DNA from 4 places in the Enterobacter sp. ECC-219 genome. Region 1 is predicted to be linked to each of the others. Evidence: predicted binding sites of a transcription regulator. Region 1 holds the regulator's gene; each other region holds the start of a gene.
What was found. Region 1 encodes LexA, which represses DNA repair genes until DNA is damaged. Its sites were predicted from a motif close to TNCTGTATGTACATACAGNA; they were not measured.
Positions count from the first base shown of each region.

Region 2: metR (HTH-type transcriptional regulator MetR) is a predicted target of LexA. The motif match lies at 2,566-2,585, and genes of this name have one in related genera.
Region 3: dinB (DNA polymerase IV) is a predicted target of LexA. The motif match lies at 2,257-2,276, and genes of this name have one in related genera.
Region 4: V1603_RS12190 (DinI-like family protein) is a predicted target of LexA. The motif match lies at 3,771-3,790, and genes of this name have one in related genera.

Region 1 covers NZ_CP143680.1:976,612-982,110, reverse strand. The annotation lists gene dinF (MATE family efflux transporter DinF) at 1-1,299, opposite strand, end outside; gene lexA (transcriptional repressor LexA) at 1,363-1,971, opposite strand; gene V1603_RS04525 (diacylglycerol kinase) at 2,080-2,448, opposite strand; gene plsB (glycerol-3-phosphate 1-O-acyltransferase PlsB) at 2,603-5,023, shown strand; gene gntU (gluconate transporter) at 5,138-5,499, opposite strand, start outside.
Region 2 covers NZ_CP143680.1:420,250-425,748, reverse strand. The annotation lists gene yigL (sugar/pyridoxal phosphate phosphatase YigL) at 1-711, shown strand, start outside; gene V1603_RS02010 (carboxylate/amino acid/amine transporter) at 794-1,693, shown strand; gene metR (HTH-type transcriptional regulator MetR) at 1,581-2,534, opposite strand; gene metE (5-methyltetrahydropteroyltriglutamate--homocysteine S-methyltransferase) at 2,650-4,911, shown strand; gene V1603_RS01995 (dienelactone hydrolase family protein) at 4,960-5,499, opposite strand, start outside.
Region 3 covers NZ_CP143680.1:1,660,378-1,665,876, forward strand. The annotation lists gene nqrF (NADH:ubiquinone reductase (Na(+)-transporting) subunit F) at 1-1,033, shown strand, start outside; gene nqrM ((Na+)-NQR maturation NqrM) at 1,087-1,236, shown strand; gene V1603_RS07750 (glycerophosphodiester phosphodiesterase family protein) at 1,267-2,130, opposite strand; gene dinB (DNA polymerase IV) at 2,289-3,347, shown strand; gene pepD (cytosol nonspecific dipeptidase) at 3,409-4,866, opposite strand; gene gpt (xanthine phosphoribosyltransferase) at 5,127-5,499, shown strand, end outside.
Region 4 covers NZ_CP143680.1:2,582,567-2,588,065, reverse strand. The annotation lists gene V1603_RS12215 (hypothetical protein) at 1-613, opposite strand, end outside; gene V1603_RS12210 (hypothetical protein) at 907-1,512, opposite strand; gene V1603_RS12205 (DUF968 domain-containing protein) at 1,525-2,544, opposite strand; gene V1603_RS12200 (RusA family crossover junction endodeoxyribonuclease) at 2,544-2,912, opposite strand; gene V1603_RS12195 (hypothetical protein) at 2,903-3,103, opposite strand; gene V1603_RS12190 (DinI-like family protein) at 3,519-3,752, opposite strand; gene V1603_RS12185 (GNAT family protein) at 3,961-4,503, shown strand; gene V1603_RS12180 (GNAT family N-acetyltransferase) at 4,643-5,110, opposite strand; gene V1603_RS12175 (ASCH domain-containing protein) at 5,234-5,499, opposite strand, start outside.

The DNA of each region.
Region 1 (5,499 bases):
TTGCCAGTGACGGTGCCAGATAAAGGCAAGCGACAGGCCGCGCAGAGAGAGGAAGACCGCAAGCGCCAGCCACAAACCGTGATTACCCAGCCAGGGTAGCGTCAGCAGCGTCAGACCAAACCCCGCCGCCGCGACCGCCATACTGTTGCGCATTTCCGCCCCGCGCGTCGCGCCGATAAACATGCCGTCCAGCAGATAGCACCAGACACCTACTACCGGCAAAATAACCTGCCAGACGATGTAGCGGTCCGCCAGTTCGCGTAAAGCCGGTAACGAAGTGAGCAATGCAATAATGTCACGGCCAAAACAGGCGTAAATCAGTGCGAATGCCAGCGCGACCAGGCCCGACTGGCGGCAGGCCGCACGCCAGACATTCCGAAGCTGCCCACTTTCCCGCGCGCCGTACGCCTGCCCGGAATGCGCCTCAACGGCATAGGCGAAGCCGTCCAGCGCGTAGGCGGTGAACGTCAGCAATGTCATCAGGACTGCATTCACCGCAACGATTTCTGGCCCCAGTCGAGCCCCAAAGACCGTCAGAGCGCCGAAACAGATCTGAAGCAGCAGCGAACGCAGCATGATGTCACGGTTGAGCGCCAGCAGCCTGCGGATATTGCCGCGCCATGCTGTTTTGAGCAGCGCAAGGGAGATCCCGCGCATCGCCAGCACGCGCCAGACCATCCACAAGCCAATGAAAAAGGTCCCGTATTCTGCAATCGCCGTCGCCAGTGCCGCCCCGCGTACGTCCATATGCAGGCCCATCACCAGCCAGAGATCGAGCACAATGTTGAGAAGGTTTCCCGCGACCAGCAAAATCACTGGCGCACGGGCATATTGCACGCCCAGTAACCAACCCAGCAGAACCAGGTTTGCCAGCGAAGCGGGCGCGCTAAGCCAGCGAATTTCCAGGAAGCGACGCGCCTGCTCCAGTACCGCCTCGCTGCCGCCAACGACCTGGAGTGCAAGGTCGATCAGGGGCGTGCGTAGTAAAACAATCAACATTCCCGCCCCCAGCGCCAGGATCAGCGGCTGCACCAGCGCACGCGCCAGACGTAACGGGTCTTTCGCACCGTACGCCTGTGCCGTGAGCCCGGTAGTACTCATACGTAAAAAGAGCAGCAGCATAAACAGGAAGCTGGTTGCCGTCGCCCCAATCGCCACGCCGCCAAGATAAACAGGGGAATCGAGATGACCAATAACGGCCGTGTCGACCAGACCCAGCAAGGGCACGGTGATATTGGAGAAAATCATCGGCAGGGCAAGACGCCACAATGCCTTATCTGAAGCCGTCAGCAGTGACATGGGAAATACCGGGAATGGAAGACGAAGCAGGCTACAGCGAAAGCGTAGCCTGTCAGGAAGAGATTACAGCCATTCGCCGTTGCGAATCACGCCTACTGCCAGACCTTCAATAGAGAAGCTCTGTTCGCGGAGGTCGACCACAATCGGGGTGAACTCGTTGTTTTCAGGCAACAGCTGGACGGTGTTACCCTGTTTTTTCAGGCGCTTAACGGTCACTTCGTCATCAATGCGCGCAACCACCACCTGGCCGTTCCGCACATCCTGCGTTTTGTGAACGGCCAGCAGGTCGCCATCAAGAATGCCGATGTCTTTCATCGACATCCCGCTAACGCGCAGCAGGAAATCAGCGCTCGGCTTGAACATACCAGGATCGACCTGGTAGTGGCCTTCTATATGCTGTTGTGCCAGCAGCGGTTCACCTGCGGCAACGCGGCCTATCAGAGGAATGCCCGTCTCTTCTTCCACCAGCAGGCGGATACCGCGCGACGCGCCTGACACAATCTCAATTACACCCTTACGCGCCAGCGCTTTCAGGTGTTCCTCGGCAGCATTCGGAGAACGGAAGCCCAGACGCTGCGCGATTTCCGCACGCGTGGGTGGCATACCCGTCTGGCCGATATGATCCCGAATGAGATCAAACACCTCTTGCTGCCTGGTCGTTAATGCTTTCATTCCGCCCCCTGGGTGTATATACAGTTATGCTGTGAGTATATACAGTCAAAGGCGATTTTGGAACCAAAAACTGCACAAAAAACCAGGGACTTAATTATTCCTCGAGGCTCATCGGAAATGTGACCAAAGCAGCGTGACCCAGGTAATGGCTGCAGTGATAATTGCCAGCAGCACAGCGGCAGAGCCCATATCTTTCGCCCGGCCAGAAAGCTCGTGGAAATCTGAGCCGATCCGGTCAACAACGGCCTCAATAGCGCTATTGAGAATTTCCACTATCATCACCAGAAGTACGGAACCGATGAGAAGCACGCGGGTAATAGCATCTACATCAAGGAAACAGGCGATGATAACCGCGACGATAGCGGCGACACCTTCCTGGCGAAAAGCAGCTTCATTAACCCACGCGGCACGGAAACCTTTCCATGAATAGCCAGCGGCTTTGATGATACGCGTTAACCCAGTGGTATTATTGGCCATTAAAAGAACCTTTTTTAAAAAAGAGCGTCAGTAACAGGAGCAGCAGCGCGTTTCGCTGCCGCCTGAAGTATGACGGGTAACAACAGAAATTTTGCGCGCTTTCTGTTATCCTTGCGCCGCAATTGCATTATTAACCAGAGGCTTTACATCGTTTATGTCCGGCTGGCCACGAATTTACTACAAATTACTTAATTTACCATTAAGCATCCTGGTAAAAAGCAAGTCTATCCCAGCAGAACCCGCGCTGGAACTGGGGCTCGATACGTCGCGCCCTATTATGTACGTTTTGCCTTATAACTCGAAGGCAGACCTGCTGACGCTTCGCGCCCAGTGTCTGGCGCATGATTTACCCGACCCGCTTGAACCGCTGGAAGTTGACGGCACTTTGCTGCCGCGCTACGTGTTCATCCACGGCGGGCCGCGCGTGTTTACCTATTACACGCCGAAAGAAGAGTCCATCAAGCTGTTCCACGACTATCTCGACCTGCACCGCAGCAATCCTGACCTGGATGTGCAGATGGTGCCGGTATCGGTAATGTTTGGTCGCCGCCCGGGCCGCGAAAAAGGTGAAGAGAACCCACCGCTGCGCATGCTTAACGGCATTCAGAAGTTCTTCGCGGTCTCCTGGCTGGGACGCGACAGCTTTGTGCGATTCTCCCCTTCCGTCTCCCTTCGCCGGATGGCGGACGAGCACGGCACTGACAAGATCATCGCGCAAAAACTGGCGCGCGTGGCGCGTATGCACTTCGCCCGTCAGCGCCTGGCTGCTGTAGGGCCGCGCCTCCCGGCGCGTCAGGACCTGTTCAACAAGCTGCTGGCCTCTAAAGCGATTGCCCGCGCCGTTGAAGACGAAGCGCGCAGCAAGAAAATTTCGCATGAGAAAGCCCAGCAGAACGCCATTGCGCTGATGGAGGAGATCGCAGCGAACTTCTCTTACGAGATGATTCGCCTGTCCGATCGTATTCTCGGCTTTACCTGGAACCGCCTGTATCAGGGCATCAACGTTCATAACGCCGAACGTGTGCGGCAGTTGGCGCACGATGGCCATGAGATTGTCTATGTCCCCTGCCACCGCAGCCACATGGACTATCTGCTTCTCTCCTACGTGCTCTATCACCAGGGGCTGGTACCGCCGCACATTGCCGCTGGTATTAACCTGAACTTCTGGCCAGCAGGCCCGATTTTCCGCCGTCTGGGTGCGTTCTTTATTCGTCGTACCTTCAAGGGCAACAAGCTCTACTCCACCGTGTTCCGCGAGTATCTCGGCGAGCTGTTCAGCCGCGGCTATTCAGTGGAGTACTTCGTGGAGGGCGGTCGTTCCCGTACCGGTCGCCTGCTCGATCCGAAGACCGGCACGCTCTCGATGACCATTCAGGCGATGCTGCGCGGAGGAACCCGTCCGATCACGCTGGTGCCAATTTACATTGGCTATGAGCACGTGATGGAAGTGGGCACGTACGCCAAAGAGCTGCGTGGTGCGACCAAAGAGAAAGAGAGCCTGCCGCAGATGCTGCGCGGCCTGAGCAAGTTACGCAATCTGGGTCAGGGCTACGTAAACTTTGGCGAACCGATGCCGCTGATGACGTATCTGAACCATCATGTTCCGGAGTGGCGCGAGTCTATCGATCCTATTGAAGCGGTTCGTCCGGCCTGGCTGACGCCAACGGTGAACGGTATCGCGTCCGAGCTGATGGTGCGGATTAACAACGCCGGTGCAGCCAATGCCATGAACCTGTGCTGTACGGCGCTGCTGGCTTCCCGTCAGCGCTCCCTGACTCGTGAACAGCTCACAGAGCAGCTGGACTGCTACCTGGACATGATGCGCAACGTGCCGTACTCGGCTGATTCGACGGCCCCTTCTGCTACCGCCAGCGAGCTTATCGATCACGCGCTGCAGATGAACAAGTTTGAAGTCGAGAAAGACACCATCGGCGATATCATCATTCTGCCGCGCGAGCAGGCGGTACTGATGACGTACTACCGCAACAACATCGCTCATATGCTGATGCTGCCGTCGCTCATGGCGGCCATTATCACCCAGCATCGCCGCATCTCACGCCAGGAGCTGTTGCGCCACGTTGAGACGCTCTACCCGATGCTGAAAGCGGAGCTGTTCCTGCGCTGGAGCAAGGAAGAACTGGCCGTTGAGCTGGATAAACTGACGGAAGAGCTGCGCCGTCAGGGGCTGATTACCGTTGCAAACGACGAACTGCACATCAATCCGTCACGCTCCCGTACCCTGCAACTGCTGGCGGCCGGTGCGCGTGAAACGCTCCAGCGCTACGCCATTACGTTCTGGCTGCTGAGCGCGAACCCGTCGATCAACCGTGGCACGCTGGAGAAAGAGAGCCGGACACTGGCACAGCGCCTGTCCGTTCTGCACGGCATTAACGCCCCTGAATTCTTCGACAAAGCGGTCTTTAGCTCCCTGGTGCTGACGCTGCGTGACGAAGGCTTCATCAGCGATACGGGCGATGCCGAGCCGGAAGAGACGCTGAAGGTTTACCAGATGCTGGCTGAGCTGATTACCTCGGACGTGCGCCTGACGATTGAGAGCGCCACGCAGGGCGAGTGATGTTAAAAAGCCGGGTAGTGGTTTCACCTGACCCGGCCTGGCGTTCTGCATAATAAAAGGCCCGGTAAGCGTTAACGCTACCGGGCCTTATTTTTGCTTGTTAAATCACCGCATTCAGCTTAGCAGCGTGAAGGCAATCATCCCGACAATCGCACCCGTCGTGCCGAGAATGGTTTCCATCAGCGTCCAGGTTTTCAGGGTTTGCGCTTCGGTCGCGCCGGTAAACTTACCGAACAGCCAGAAGCCCGCGTCGTTAACGTGCGAGACCACAATCGAACCACCCGCGATACAGATAGACAGCGCAGCCATCTGCGCACCCGAGTAGTTGAGCTGTTCAATTACCGGCATCACCAGACCTACGGCGGTTAAGCACGCCACGGTTGCAGAACCCTGAATGATACGCACCGCCGCAGCCAGCACGAAGCAGGTTACCGCAATCGGCAGCCCCATCCCGGTCAGCGCTTCTCCCAGAGCCG
Region 2 (5,499 bases), 560 kb from region 1:
CTGACCGCCCGTGGCGTGAACTTTGTGTTTGCCACCGGCCGCCACCACGTGGACGTGGGGCAGATCCGCGATAACCTTGAGATCAAGTCGTACATGATCACCTCCAACGGTGCGCGCGTGCATGATACCGACGGCAACCTGATCTTTACGCACAACCTGGATCGCGATATTGCCGCCGATCTGTTCGGCGTGGTGCATAACAACCCGGCTATCGTCACTAACGTTTACCGCGACGACGAATGGTTCATGAATCGCCACCGCCCGGATGAAATGCGTTTCTTCAGGGAAGCGGTATTCAACTACTCCCTTTATGAGCCGGGTTTGCTGGATCCAGAGGGGATCAGCAAGGTGTTCTTCACCTGCGACAGCCACGAAGAGCTGCTGCCGCTGGAACAGGCGATCAACGCCCGCTGGGGCGATCGTGTCAACGTGAGCTTCTCCACCGTGACCTGTCTGGAAGTAATGGCCGGGGGCGTCTCTAAAGGCCACGCGCTCGAAGCCGTCGCGAAACGACTGGGCTTTGAGCTGAAGGACTGTATCGCCTTCGGCGACGGCATGAACGACGCCGAGATGCTTTCGATGGCAGGCAAGGGCTGCATTATGGAAAACGCACACCAGCGTCTGAAAGATTTGCACCCGGAGCTGGAAGTGATCGGCACCAACGCAGACAACGCGGTACCGAAGTATCTGCGCAAGCTGTTCCTTGAATAATCTTCATTCGGTTGTTTATTGCTCAGTTGTCAACTAAAGAGTTCGCTACAATGCCTCTCCTTCTTTCTGAGAGACAAGCATTGTGGCGCTACTCATTATCACCACTATCCTGTGGGCCTTCTCCTTTAGCCTGATTGGCGAATACCTTGCCGGTTCGGTCGACAGCTACTTCTCGGTGCTGATGCGCGTGGGGCTGGCGGCGCTGGTGTTCCTGCCATTCCTGCGCACGCGCGGGCAATCGCTGAAAACCATTCTGCTCTACATGCTGGTGGGCGCGATGCAGCTCGGCATCATGTATCTGTTTAGCTTCCGGGCTTACGTCTACTTGTCCGTCTCTGAATTCCTGCTCTTTACCGTGCTGACGCCGCTCTATATCACGCTGATTTACGACCTGCTCAGCAGACGCCGTCTGCGCTGGGGATACCTGCTGAGCGCCGCGCTGGCGGTGGTCGGGGCGGCGATAATTCGCTATGACAAAGTAAGCGATCACTTCTGGACCGGGCTGATGTTCGTCCAGCTCGCCAATATCAGCTTTGCTATCGGCATGGTAGGCTACAAACGCCTGATGGAAACCCGCCCTATGCCGCAGCACAACGCGTTTGCGTGGTTCTATATGGGTGCGGCGATTGTCGCAGTGGCGGCGTGGTTTCTGCTCGGTAACCCGCAAAAGCTGCCGACCACCACCGTGCAGTGGAGCGTTCTGGTCTGGCTGGGCGTGGTGGCGTCAGGGTTGGGGTACTTCATGTGGAACTACGGCGCTACGCAGGTCGACGCCGGGACGCTGGGGATCATGAACAACGTGCATGTGCCAGCGGGGCTGCTGGTGAACCTCGCCATCTGGCAGGAACAGCCGCACTGGCCGAGCTTCCTTATTGGGGGAGCGGTGATCCTGGCTTCGCTGTGGGTCCATCGCCGCTGGGTCGCTCCGCGCTCCGCACAAACGGAAGGTGGTCGCACGCGTGGTTCCGCGCTGAGCGAATAAACGCTTCCGTAACGGGCTGACGCTGCTCTCCGTCGCGCACGGCGGCGTACAGCCGGCTCCACAGTCCTTCTCCCAGGGTTTTGGTGACCACCAGACCCTGGCGTTCAAAACTTTCCACCACCCAGTGCGGCAGCGCCGCAATCCCCATGCTGGCCGCCACCATCTGAATCAACAGCAGGGTGTTATCCACGCTTTTCAGCTGCGGGCTAATGCCTGCTGGCTGCAGGAAGTGGCGCCAGATATCCAGACGACTGCGCTGGACCGGATAAATTAGCAGCGTTTCCGTCGCCAGGTCTTCCGGCGTGATGCGCGTTTTGGCCGCCAGCGGATGGTCCGGCGCCAGTACCAGGCGCACTTCATAATCGAACATCGGTGAATAATGCAGGCCGCTGCGCGGCAGGATGTCGGACGTCATCACCAGATCCAGTTCGCCCTGCTGGAGCGAAGGCTGCGGGTCGAACGTCACGCCGGATTTAAAGTCCATCTCCACCTGCGGCCACTTCTGGCGAAAGTTTTCAAGCGCGGGGGTCAGCCACTGAATACAGCTGTGGCACTCAATGGCGATGCGCAGTTTGGTCTGCTGCGGCTCGTTACACGCCTGCAGCGCACTGGCGATCTGCGGCAGCACCTGATTCGCCAGCTGAAGAAGAATTTCACCCTGCGGCGTAAAGCGCAGGGGCTGGCTCTTACGCACAAAAAGACGAAATCCGAGGCGTTGTTCCAGATCGCTGAACTGGTGAGAAAGGGCGGACTGGGTCTGGTGCAGCGTGGCCGCAGCCGCCGCGAGCGAACCGCAGTTCCGCAACGCTTGTAGCGTTTTCAGGTGTTTAATCTCGATCATGAAAGTCCTTCACTCCGCCATGAACATTTTGCGCTTGAGGAATATACAGTACCTGCCAATTATAGAAGTGTAAACATCTGGACGTCTAAATAACGAATTTCACAAGGGGCACACCATGACAATCCGCAATCACACTCTCGGTTTCCCTCGCGTTGGCCTGCGTCGCGAGCTGAAAAAAGCGCAAGAAAGCTACTGGGCGGGCAACGCCTCCCGTGAAGAACTACTGGCGGTGGGGCGGGAGCTGCGCGCCCGCCACTGGGATCAGCAAAAACAGGCGGGCATTGACCTGCTGCCGGTGGGCGACTTCGCCTGGTACGACCATGTTCTGACGACCAGCCTGCTGCTTGGCAACGTACCGGCTCGTCATCAGAACAAAGATGGATCGGTGGATATTGATACCCTGTTTCGCATCGGCCGTGGCCGCGCACCAACGGGTGAGCCAGCGGCAGCGGCGGAAATGACCAAGTGGTTTAATACCAACTATCACTATATGGTGCCGGAGTTCGTCAAAGGCCAGCAGTTTAAGCTGACCTGGACGCAGCTTCTGGAGGAGGTGGATGAAGCGCTGGCGCTGGGACACCAGGTGAAGCCCGTATTGCTGGGGCCGGTAACCTACCTGTGGCTGGGTAAAGTGAAGGGCGAGCAGTTTGACCGCCTCAGCCTGCTGAACGATATTCTTCCGGTCTATAAGCAGGTGCTGATTGAGCTGGGCAAGCGCGGTATCCAGTGGGTGCAAATCGACGAGCCTGCGCTGGTGCTGGAGCTTCCCCAAGTTTGGCTCGATGCCTTCAAACCGGCGTATGACGTGCTCGCCGGACAGGTAAAACTCCTGCTCACCACCTATTTCGAAGGCGTGACGCCGAACCTGAAGACCATTACCGCGCTGCCGGTTCAGGGCCTTCACGTTGACCTGGTTCACGGTAAGGACGATGTGGTGGAACTGCACAAGCGCCTGCCCGCAGACTGGCTGCTCTCCGCCGGTCTGGTCAACGGCCGTAACGTCTGGCGCGCCGATCTGACCGAAAAATACGCACAGATTAAAGACATCGTCGGCAAACGTGAGCTGTGGGTTGCATCCTCTTGCTCGCTGCTGCACAGCCCAATCGATCTCAGCGTGGAGACCCGCCTCGACCCTGAAGTGAAAAGCTGGTTTGCCTTCGCCCTGCAAAAATGCGAAGAGCTAACACTGCTGCGCGACGCGCTGAACAGCGGCGACACGGCGGCGATCACCGACTGGAGCGCTCCGATCCAGGCGCGTCGTCACTCGTCCCGCGTGCACAACCCGGCGGTGGAAAAACGTCTGGCGGCCATCACCGCCCAGGATAGCCAGCGCCAGAGCCCGTATGAGGTACGTGCCGAAGCCCAGCGCGCCCGCTTCAATCTTCCTGCGTGGCCGACCACGACGATCGGCTCCTTCCCACAGACTACGGAGATCCGCGGCCTGCGTCTGGACTTCAAAAAGGGCAATCTGGATGCGAACCACTACCACACCGGCATCGCGGAACACATCAAGCAGGCGATTATTGAGCAGGAGCGCCTGGGGCTGGACGTGCTGGTGCACGGCGAAGCCGAGCGTAACGATATGGTGGAATACTTCGGTGAACACCTGGACGGCTTCGTCTTTACCCAAAACGGCTGGGTGCAGAGCTACGGCTCCCGCTGCGTGAAGCCGCCGGTGGTCATCGGTGACGTCAGCCGTCCGGAACCGATCACGGTTGAGTGGGCGAAGTACGCGCAGTCCCTGACCGACAAGCCGGTGAAAGGCATGCTCACCGGCCCGGTTACCATTCTCTGCTGGTCGTTCCCGCGTGAAGACGTGACCCGTGAAACCATTGCCAAACAGATTGCGCTGGCGCTGCGTGATGAAGTGGCGGATCTGGAAGCGGCGGGGATTGGCATCATCCAGATTGACGAACCGGCGCTGCGCGAGGGTTTACCGCTGCGCCGCAGCGACTGGGATGCTTACCTGCAGTGGGGCGTGGAAGCGTTCCGCATCAACGCTGCGGTGGCTAAGGACGACACCCAGATCCACACCCACATGTGTTACTGCGAATTTAACGACATCATGGATTCGATTGCCGCGCTGGACGCTGACGTGATCACCATCGAGACCTCGCGTTCAGACATGGAGCTGCTGGAGTCGTTTGAAGAGTTCGACTATCCGAATGAAATCGGGCCGGGCGTGTACGACATTCATTCTCCGAACGTCCCGAGCGTGGAGTGGATTGAAGCCCTGCTGAAAAAAGCGGCCCAGCGCATCCCTGCAGAGCGCCTGTGGGTGAACCCGGACTGCGGACTGAAAACTCGCGGCTGGCCAGAGACGCGCGCGGCGCTCGCCAACATGGTGAAGGCGGCGCAGAATTTGCGTCAGGCGTAGGTGCTGGATTGCCCGGTAAGGCGTAGCCGCCACCGGGCTTTTTTGTTATTACGCCTTCTTACCGCCGTACTGGCTAAACCACGCCAGCATCCGCTGCCAGCCATCTTTAGCCGATTCAGCGTGATAGCTCGGACGATAATCCGCGTTAAACGCATGCCCGGCATCCGGATACACCACGATCTCCGCCTTCGCATTGGCCGCACGGAGCGCATGGCGCATGGTCTCTACCGAATCCAGCGAAATACCGGTGTCCTGTCCACCGTAAAGCCCTAACACGGGGGCATTTAACTCGGTGGCGATATCCACGGGATGTTTCGGTGAATTCAGCGTTTTTTCACCCACCAGTTTGCCGTACCAGGCGACAGCGGCTTTGAGCTGCGGGTTATGCGCGGCATACAGCCAGCTAATGCGTCCGCCCCAGCAGAAACCGGTGACCAGCAGACGATGCGGATCGCCGCCGTTGCGCGCCCCCCAGCTGGCGACGTGATCGAGATCGGCCAGCACCTGCGCGTCCGGGACTTTGCTGACCAGGTTGCTGAGCAATGTTGGAATATCGCTGTAGTCGTTCGGATCGCCCTGACGGAAGTA
Region 3 (5,499 bases), 680 kb from region 1:
TGTCTCGTCAGCCTGCGGTGGCGGTGGTTCATGTGGGCAGTGCCGTGTGACGGTGAAAGAGGGAGGCGGGGATATTCTGCCAACTGAACTGTCGCATATCACGAAGCGTGAAGCGAAAGAGGGTTGCCGCCTGGCATGTCAGGTTGCGGTGCGCCAGAACATGAAGATTGAGCTGCCGGAAGAGATCTTCGGCGTGAAAAAATGGGAGTGCGAGGTTATCTCGAACGATAACAAAGCGACGTTCATTAAAGAGCTTAAGCTGCGTGTCCCTGAAGGGGAGAGCGTCCCGTTCCGCGCGGGGGGCTATATTCAGATTGATTGTCCGGCGCACACCGTGGCGTATGCTGACTTCGACGTGCCCGATGAATACCGGGCCGACTGGGATAAATTTAACCTCTTCCGCTTCGTTTCCGAGGTAAAAGAGCCAGCGCTGCGCGCCTACTCCATGGCTAACTACCCGGAAGAGAAGGGCATTATTATGCTCAACGTGCGTATCGCCACGCCGCCACCGAATGTGCCTGATGCGCCGCCGGGCGTCATGTCGTCATATATCTGGTCCCTCAAGCCAGGCGACAAGGTGACGATCTCCGGCCCGTTCGGTGAGTTCTTTGCCAAAGATACCGACGCGGAAATGGTCTTTATCGGCGGCGGTGCAGGTATGGCCCCGATGCGCTCGCACATCTTCGACCAGCTCAAACGTCTTAGCAGCAAGCGTAAAATCAGCTTCTGGTACGGTGCGCGTTCGCTGCGCGAAATGTTCTACGACGATGAGTTCGAGCAGCTGGCGCGTGAGAACCCTAACTTTACCTTCCACGTGGCGCTTTCCGATCCGCAGCCGGAAGATAACTGGACGGGCTATACGGGCTTCATCCACAACGTGCTGTATGAAAACTACCTCAAACAGCATCCGGCACCGGAAGACTGCGAGTTCTATATGTGTGGTCCGCCAATGATGAACGCCGCGGTGATCAAGATGCTAAAAGATCTCGGCGTGGAAGATGAGAACATCCTCCTTGATGATTTCGGAGGCTGATCGTGTTGACCTTTCTGGCAACCTTCGCGGTGTTTGTGCTGGTGATCTTCGGGATGTCGTTGGGCTGGATCATCAAGCGTAAAAGTATTCAGGGCAGCTGTGGAGGCATCTCTTCCATCGGGATGGAAAAGGTGTGCGACTGCCCGGAACCGTGCGATGCACGTAAAAAACGGATGGCTCGGGACCAGCAGAGGATCATCTAGAAAAAGGCCGCTTTGTGCGGCCTTTATCATTTATTTTGCCCAGCTTTTGGCTTTGGCTGGCGAGTCCACAAGAACTCCTTCGACACCCAGTGTTTTCGCCTTCTGGTAGTCCTCTTCAGAGTTCACGCCGATAAAAATCAAATGGGCATTGCCCTGAGAGCGGAAGCAGTCAACGGCCTCTTTGTCCCACGTTAATGTTGCAGGAGAGACACCTTCACCTAAGGTGAATTTCTCGACTACCTCTACTTTTCGGTTTAACTCAAGCCCATACCAGTAATCGTCCATTTTTTGTGAAGGAGGCAGACATTCGTGGCTCAACGAAATCGTGGCCAGACGCGTGCGAGTCTCGCTGCGTGTGACAAAGCGGGGGATTTCGGCAGGCAATGCTTCCATATAGCGATCTTCGGTTGAATAGACGCGAACGCGGTTCAGGCTGTTGGTCTCTTTCAATACGTTAAGCAGCGTGTTGCCCATGGTCGCTGGATCTGCATCCGGCGATTTGATGTCAATGAAAAATCGCGTATCTGGCCAGGCGGTCAGTACCGACTTCAGCGTCGGTATTGGAGTATTAAGCAGGTTTTCCGGCAGGCCTTTATCTTTCCACTTCACGCTGGCATCCGCCTTTGCCAGTTCTTCAGCGGTATACTGTGACACCTTTCCCTGCAAATTGGTTAACGCCTTCAGGTCGGCTGGTCGATAGAGAACCGGTACGTCATCCCGGCTTAACTGCACGGTTATCCAGACGATATCTGCTTTGTTTTCGAGCGCGAGCTTTATGGCTGGCAGGGTGTTTTCAGGTGCATCCGCGGTACCGCCCCGGTGGGCGACGATTTCTGGATTTGCTGATGCGGCACTCGCCAGAAACAGTAGCGAAACCGATAATATTTTCTTCATGAATGATTGCTCTCCATTTATTGGCTAACCGTATGTAAATAAAGGGTTTGTTCTGGGGGTTTATAACACGTTTTTATGACAACTGTGAGTAAGGAAAATTGCTGACGCATTTTTTGCCTTTTGTTATACTGTATATAAATACATGTGTGGTATGACCGATGCGCAAAATAATCCATGTTGATATGGACTGCTTTTTTGCCGCAGTGGAGATGCGTGACAACCCGGCGCTGCGGGATATTCCCATCGCCATTGGCGGCAGCCGCGTTCAGCGCGGTGTGATAAGCACCGCCAACTATCCTGCGCGCAAATTTGGCGTGCGCAGCGCCATGCCGACGGCGATGGCGCTGAAACTGTGTCCGCACCTCACCCTTTTGCCCGGTCGCTTTGACGCCTATAAAGAAGCCTCAAACCATATTCGGGAAATTTTCTCCCGCTACACCTCACTGATTGAACCGCTATCGCTGGACGAAGCCTATCTGGACGTCACCGATAGCCTGCACTGTCACGGCTCCGCTACCCTGATGGCGCAGGAGATCCGACAGACCATTTTCAACGAGCTGAATCTCACCGCATCGGCAGGCGTCGCGCCGGTAAAATTTCTCGCTAAAATCGCCTCCGATTTAAATAAACCCAACGGCCAGTACGTCATCACCCCTGAAGAGGTTCCGGCGTTTTTAAAAACGCTGCCGCTTGGCAAAATCCCCGGCGTAGGCAAAGTCTCCGCCGCTAAGCTGGAAAGTATGGGGTTACGCACCTGCGAAGATGTGCAGCGAAGCGACCTGGCGATGCTGCTCAAGCGCTTTGGGAAGTTTGGTCGCGTGCTGTGGGAGCGCAGTCAGGGCATCGATGAGCGTAGCGTAAGCAGCGAACGGTTACGTAAATCGGTCGGGGTTGAACGCACGCTGAGCGAAGACATCCATGACTGGTCGGAATGCGAAACCATTATTACGGAACAGCTCTATCCGGAGCTGGAACGACGCCTGAGCAAAGTAAAGCCTGACTTACTGATTGCCCGACAGGGCATCAAACTGAAATTTAACGACTTTCAACAGACAACGCAGGAGCACGTCTGGCCGCGCCTGAACAAGGAGGATCTTATCGCAACGGCGAAAAAGGCGTGGGAAGAACGACGAGGCGGACGAGGGGTGAGGCTGGTGGGACTGCATGTCACATTACTGGACCCGCAGTTAGAACGTCAGTTGGTTTTGGGATTGTAATAGCCCGGTGGCACGAGGTTGTTCACCCTCTCCCTTGAGGGAGAGGGCTGGGGTGAGGGGATTACTTAGCAGGAATCGCCTTCAGCAGTTCCGTCAGCAGCGTCCAGTAATGGCCGACGCTTTCGATATGAACCTGCTCATCAGGAGAGTGCGGACCGGTGATGGTCGGCCCGATGGAAACCATGTCCATATCCGGATACGGTTTCTTGAACAAACCACACTCCAGACCCGCGTGGATCACCTGGATGTTCGGGGTGCTGTTGAACAGACGCTGATAGGTTTCACGCACCAGCGCCATTACCGGAGAACTTGCATCCGGCTGCCAGCCCGGGTAGCTGCCTTTTGCAGACGTTTTCGCGCCCGCCAGCGTACCCAGAGATTCCAGCATGCTCACCACGTACTCTTTACCGCTGTCGATCAGGGAGCGAATCAGGCAGATGATTTCCGCGCTGTCGTCGCTCATGGTCACCACGCCCACGTTAAGGGAGGTTTCCACCACGCCTTTCGCCACGTCAGAATTGCGAATAACGCCGTTTGGCGTCGCATTCAGCAACTGAACGAAAGTGTCACGAGACTGCGCGGTCAGCGCGGCTTTATCCGTAGAAACGGATTCCAGCACCACGGTCAGGTTCTTCTCTTTCGCCGACAGTTCGTTTTTCAGGATATCCAGGTAGACGCTGGAGAGTTTTTTCAGCTCGTCCGCTTTCGCCGCTGGCACCGCCACGGTGGCAAAGGCTTCGCGTGGGATTGCGTTGCGCAGGGTACCGCCGTTGAAGTCCACCAGACGAAGATCCAGCTCGGCCGCGTGGCCCGCCAGGAAGCGCGCCAGCAGCTTGTTGGCATTACCCAGTCCCAGGTGAATATCACCGCCGGAGTGACCGCCTTTCAGCCCTTTCAGCGTCAGCTTGAAAGTCTGGAAGCCTGCAGGAATCGCTTCGCGAGACAGCGGCAGAGTAGAGATGAAATCAATCCCGCCCGCGCAGCCCATGTAGATCTCACCTTCTTCTTCGGAGTCGGTGTTGATCAGGATGTCTGCCTGCAGCCAGTTCGCCTGCAGACCGAACGCGCCGTCCATGCCCGCTTCTTCTGTCATGGTCAGCAGCACTTCCAGCGGACCATGCTCAACGCGGTCGTCGGCCAGCACCGCCAGCGCAGAGGCCATACCGATACCGTTATCCGCGCCCAGCGTGGTGCCACGCGCTTTCACCCAGTCGCCGTCGATGTACGGCTGGATTGGGTCTTTAGTGAAGTCGTGAACGGTGTCGTTGTTTTTCTGCGGCACCATGTCCAGATGCGCCTGCAGCACAACCGGTTTACGGTTTTCCATACCTGCGGTGGCAGGTTTGCGGATCAGAATGTTGCCAACCTGGTCGCGCTCAGCGTGCAGGCCTTTTTCCTTCGCCCAACCCATAATATGTTCGGCAAGCTGTTCTTCATGGTAGGAAGGGTGTGGAATGGAGCAAATTTTGGCAAAAATATCCCACAGCGGCTGCGGAGATAATTGAGACAGTTCAGACACGATAAGTCTCCTTGTCGAGGCGCTGCAAACAGGGTTGCAGGCCACAGGGTTAGCAGGTTAATAGTTACCACAAGACAGGCTTGCGAGATGCAACTGAGAATACCACTTTCTCTGCTGGCGGGTAGCATAAAGCATGTAAAAACTCAGGCAGAGGGCGCTAAACACTGGTTTTTAGTGCGTCAGATCTCTATAATCTCGCGCAACCTATTTCCCCCTCGAACACTTTTTAAGCCGTATAAAAACAGGCTGGGACACTTCACATGAGCGAAAAATACGTCGTCACCTGGGACATGTTGCAGATTCACGCACGCAAACTGGCTGCGCGTCTGATGCCTTCCGAACAGTGGAAAGGCATTATTGCCGTCAGCCGTGGCGGTCTGGTACCGGGGGCGCTGCTGGCACGTGAGCTGGGTATTCGTCATGTCGATACCGTCTGCATCTCCAGCTATGACCATGATAACCAGCGTGAGCTGAAAGTGCTGAAACGCGCTGAAGGCGACGGTGAAGGCTTCATCGTTATCGACGATCTGGTGGACACCGGCGGTACCGCGGTGGCTATCCGCGAAATGTATCCAAAAGCGCACTTCGTGACGATCTTTGCTAAGCCGGCGGGCCGTCCGCTGGTTGACGATT
Region 4 (5,499 bases), 1.6 Mb from region 1:
TGTAATCACCCAATTTAATAACCCTGATTTCACTTTGGTCAAATTCTAATTCTACTGCCCTCGAGGGTACGAATTGATTTGATGAAATCATTAGTTGTGGATTAGTGTGTTGGGTCATCGAAAAAGATGTTCCGCCAAGATGTTTCAAGGAGATTTTTATTCGTGAGTCTGGAACGAAAAGAATCTTATCTTCGCCTGACACACGTGGCGTGATATCCAAAACGACCCCATCAACATTCCTGTACAGGCAATGTGCCTCTGCCTCGATCATTGAACTACTTTCCCACAGAACCCAGCCATAAACAGGCTCCCCACCATTGATTTCAATCATTTTTGCAACGTTATAATAGCATTCTTGCTCGTAAGGTTCGAAATCATCCGGTTTCGTGAAGGAATAATAACCCATTGCTAATGTTTGATTTGGTTCAATTTTCCCTACGATTTTTGAAGGGTTATTGCTCATGACAGATGGAGTTGTAGCCTCACCGGAATGAAAAAAACCATTGAATCCATTTAAAAAATGCATTTTTATCCCCTGCTTTGAATTTTCAGCTGTGTGGTGCAAGAGATAATCTATAAAAAATATGCCGAATCCACCAGTCGCAAAAAACACAACATCTTCTTTTTTAGCAGTTCATAACATTTTACTTATGCTTCGGTATTGAGTGAAGGGATACAAACGACGATATGACAGGGGTATTGATGCAATGCACCTCGCGAATACCCCTGTCGTATCGCCGTAAAGCAAAAGCCCCGACTGGCGGGGCTTTGGTTAATTTCAAATTGTCGCTTAAGTTCGCTGCCATCGCGGCGCAGCTCTGCCAAGCATGGATGAATTATCTAAATTCCTGGCTCGTTTTCAATATATAAATAGAAATAGAGCACGAAAAGTCAAAAACCAATCATTCAGCTCTGCTCAGCCAAGAGCTTCCGCGTAGATAAAAAGACCTTTGCTCTGAATATTTCCAGGCACCAGCGAACTCTTTTTCTGGCCTCCCAATCCGTTAGCCACGGTGCAATAGACTGTAACTCCCGTGTAATGTCTGAGATTTTTTTGCGTGTGGTGTAATACTGCAGACCGACGATATAAACCGGGTCATTTACATCAAGCGCCTGCAGCACTGACTGCTCGACAAAATCAACGTCATCATCGCGCATAGCTTCATCAATGATACTGGTGGCGGGCTGTGGCCACAAAATGGCGTGAGCACGATATAAGGCCTGCGGCCCTCTGAATCCTTCTGCTCGAGCTTGTTCCAGTGCAGCTGTAAAGCGAGACAATGCCTTATCCGACCATCGCCCGCCCTTAAGAACATCCCAGCATGCATGAGCGCGAGGCAATCGTGGGGCTGTTCCACCGCTTACCCCCTCGCCCCATGTTGTCAGCAATGATTTAATCCATGCCGACTGAATACCTGTAAGAAGCATGCTTTTACCCAACCAGCTTTTACGCGGCGCACTCGCTGCTTTACCCAGCGCTTCAATATGATTACGGCGTTGACGTGGTGTCATCCTGTTCGCTCCTTACGCCAGAACGCCGAGCGCGTAGGCCCGGTCCAGCACTCTAATGATCATTTCCAGCTGCGAGCCATATTTGCGCTCGAATGCCAGTCGGTCGTTATGCAGTTCGGTGTGATGCTTTCGGCAAAGTGGTATGGAGAAGATGTCATGCGCTTTTGTCGCCATGCCACCCTGCCCCCATCCGATTAAGTGATGTGGGTCGTCTGATTGCTGCTGGCAGCATTCACAGGGCTGTGTTTTCACCCAATTCAGATAATCGCGACTTTCCCAGCGAAGACGCTTTGGTAGACGCATGAAAGACTGAGGCGGCGCCGGATCCACCATCACCCCCACCAGAGGTTCGGTCAGCGCATCAGGCAGGTCAGCGGATGAAACTAATTCCCCGAGGATGCTGGTGGCCGATACTGAAGGCGTAATATCGCTTTCACGACCAATCCTGCTTTCTTGAGGTAAACGAAGCGCTTCACGAACGCAGGATTCTGGAAGTGCATCAGTAACCCCTTTACGAACTGCCCACCAGCAGAGTTCAGCGAGGGAAATCTCGCGGCTTTTGTCGATAGCGAGTGAAATACGAACCGAATCCAGAACAAAGGCAATTACATTTCTGCGTGCCAGCTCTGCCAGTGCTTCGGTACGCTGCTCTCGCAAGTGGTTATCACAATAGCCACAAAGCAGGATGGAGCCAGGCTCATGGTGCATAATGGTTAGTTCGTGATAGTGGTATTCACTGTGAGCGAACTGGCAATTTCCGGCGCCGTGCTTTAGCAACCAGTAATCAAGCCCACTTATACCACCAGCTGCAGTCAGGACCTTTTCATTCAGAAAGAAGCTTCGCAGCTGCTCGTTTTCAGCCAGTGGCTGCCGCGCGTCCGAAACGCGACCAGTTTGATATCCAGCCATACTTTCTGGCTGGCGCTCGATTAATACTCTACCTGCGGTGAACAACTCCATCAGCTCTCTTCCTGGCTTCAAAAGTACGACACCCAGCTCCCGTGCAATCACAGGTTGAAGAAGCGCACGCATCACTCGCTCTCCCTGATAATGATCTGCCCGTTCTCGCCCCAGAGCTTTGTTATCCTTGAATCCCATATATGCGTGTCGTCTTCGAAGAGCGCATCCATCAAAGACTTCATCAGGTTATCAAGATCGGGTTTACCCTGATGGGGCTGCCCGTTCATCTCTGCGCGCTTCTTTTTGCTCCAGCTATTCGGCATCGGAAGAACGAAGGTAACGTGTGAATTTGACTCTGGCATGTAAATGCCCAGCAGCCGGACGTGATCGCAAAAGGCCCGGTAACGCATAACTTCAGGGCGCTTTTTCCATTTGTCTGCACGCGTCATGCGTGGCTTACCCATCGGGAGGATGTTGTAGACTGTCACGATCACCCCCATGCCCGGGAACGCATACTTTGCGCTGTCTTAGCTGAGGATTTTTGCTGAGGTAGTAATGCGCTGACTATCCAAAGACGAGGGTCAATATCGAGGCTTTTCTCGACGGGGACGCCTTTAGACTTGTAGCGAGCCACCAGTTCATTGGCTTCTTCGGTTGTCAGCCCGGTGTGAGTGAACCAGCTTTTCTTCATGCCGCCTCCTGCAGGAGTGACATCAAAAGAAAAATGCTGGCCCGTTGAGGGGTCAGTAGGCATTTATTCGGGTTTGGTGTTTGCGCCATGGTTTCTCTCCAGTGGCGCAGCAGGTATAGGGTGTTCAGGCCTATGACGGGAGTGTAACAGAATTCTTGGAAACGCGATAACCAGCCCGTTCAAGCATCTGCGTAAAGAGTGTCGGTGTTCCTACTATCTCATCATCCTGTAACGGCATAAATGATACTTCATCCCCACGTCTGTACATGAGCGCGCGACCACTATCAGGAAATGAGTGCAGTCGCGCAACGATAACCCCATCGTTGCATCTGATGACCGCATAGCCCTTGTTTGGTAATTCTTCTTTTTGTTCCACCAATCTCCCCTCCAAACTGGAAAATTTCAGCATGCTGTTTCAATAAAACCAGTCGTCTGCACTTTCCCAGGTCTGCTGGAGGATTTCCTCAACCTTTTTCTTCGCTTCTTTTTCGCCACCGTAAACACTTAACCAATCGGAACCTGAGCGACGCACAATCAGACTGCAGTTACCGAACTGACTCTGGATCCGTTTTAATAATTCTCTCTCAAGTGCCGGGACTGCACCCTCTGGAAGTTCTTTAGTACGATCAATGGTTAATTCAACTTTCATAAGCGCCTCCACTGCAAAAGCTGTATGTTTATACAGTACACTTATGGAGAAGTTTGATCAACGCCTTAACAGCACGAATTGTTAAAGTTTGATTATGTTGTTTACAAACAGGACAGTGGGCGTTAATGTCGAAGCAAGTATAATTCACCCAATAAATTCTTCATTAAATCAGCACCATATAACTAATCTTTAATGGAATCGACAAGCCATGACAATAGCCACTTCACCCAGACTCATTCTTCGTTCATTTAAAGAGAGTGATGCTTTAGCACTTCTGGATTATCTGTCTTCGCCACGTACTCCCTGTTTTCAGGACGAAACGCTCAACTCAGTTGAGGATGCCGTAGACGAAGTATGCAGAAGAGCAAATGATCCAAGCCAATTTGCTGTTTGCCTCAAAGACACCGACCTCGTGATTGGCCATCTGTTTGCAGAAAATAGTGGCGAACCAGATGCTAATACGTGGTCAGTAGGTTGGCACTTCAATCAGCGCTATGAAGGGTACGGGTATGCAACAGAATCAGTTGGGGCCCTGTTTAAATATTTGTTTAACGTGAAACAGGCAAGGCGTCTCTATGCGTACGTTGAAGACTACAACCTGTCCTCTCAAAGATTGTGCTCCCGCCTTGGTATGCGACAGGAGGGTTGCTTTAAAGAGTTTGTTTCATTTATTACGGATGAAGGCGAGGAAAGATATGACAATACATTTGTTTATGCCTTACTAAAAAAAGAATTTAAATCAACGATTTAATCTATATTTCAAGTGCTTATCACAGGATGTAATTTTTGGCTGTGCCATATAATTCCCCAGTGTGAAAGGAGCGGACATTCATTGTACTGGTTTGTTGAGCTCAAACAGGCAAACAATGCTGCCTGCTGCAGGTTATTTATTATTTTGCCAAATGTTTTCGCATCAGTGCATTTTCTAATGTAATTCCACGGCAAATAGGAAAACCTCTCTCCACTACATGAAAGCCGTGTCGTAGAAAGAACGCTTCCGCAGCCTTACTTACATTTGAAGTAAGCTCACTAGTTCCATGTTGCCTCGCTTCCTCATGAATGCAATTCATTAGTAACGTCCCTACCCCCTGTCCTGAATAGATTCCTGAGACATAAAAATGGTCAATGTACCCATTTGGTTGGAGATCTGCATATCCAGCTATTTCACCATCAAGCTCTACAACAAAAGGGCGTAGTTGCCTCATGTGATTGGCCCATTGTTCCAAGTCGATTTCTGCCGGGGCCCAAGCATCAATTTGTTCATGTGTGTAGTAGTCTGATGCGATGGTATGTACAGAAGAATAAAACACGTTAAATAATGGGATTTCATCCCCATTACGGAACCTTCTTATTTTCATAAAACCTCATTATGAAAGCTGCTTGTAGAACAATAGTACTTTTTGTGAAACAGGGTGTCATCTCCTCTCTCACAGTGGGCCCATTCCCAGTTAGCCAGTCCGTTCTGTGCCAGGAGCAGACAGTTACAAAATCTCTGTAAGTTCAAATTCCTCAAAGATAAGTTCCATTTCTTCAGAAAAAGTGCCTTCACGTTCAAAATAACGCTTATGACCTTCATTCCAATACTCCAGACTTAAATCGCCTTCACCTTCCTTACTGGCGAGTTCACTCGTCATTTCACTGAAGCGGATGACTTGCATCCTGAGAGTTCTAATCACGCACATTGGCTGTCCGGCTCCGTTAAGAATGATATTATAACTTCCAACGCAGGGAGCTTCGCCTCGTTCAT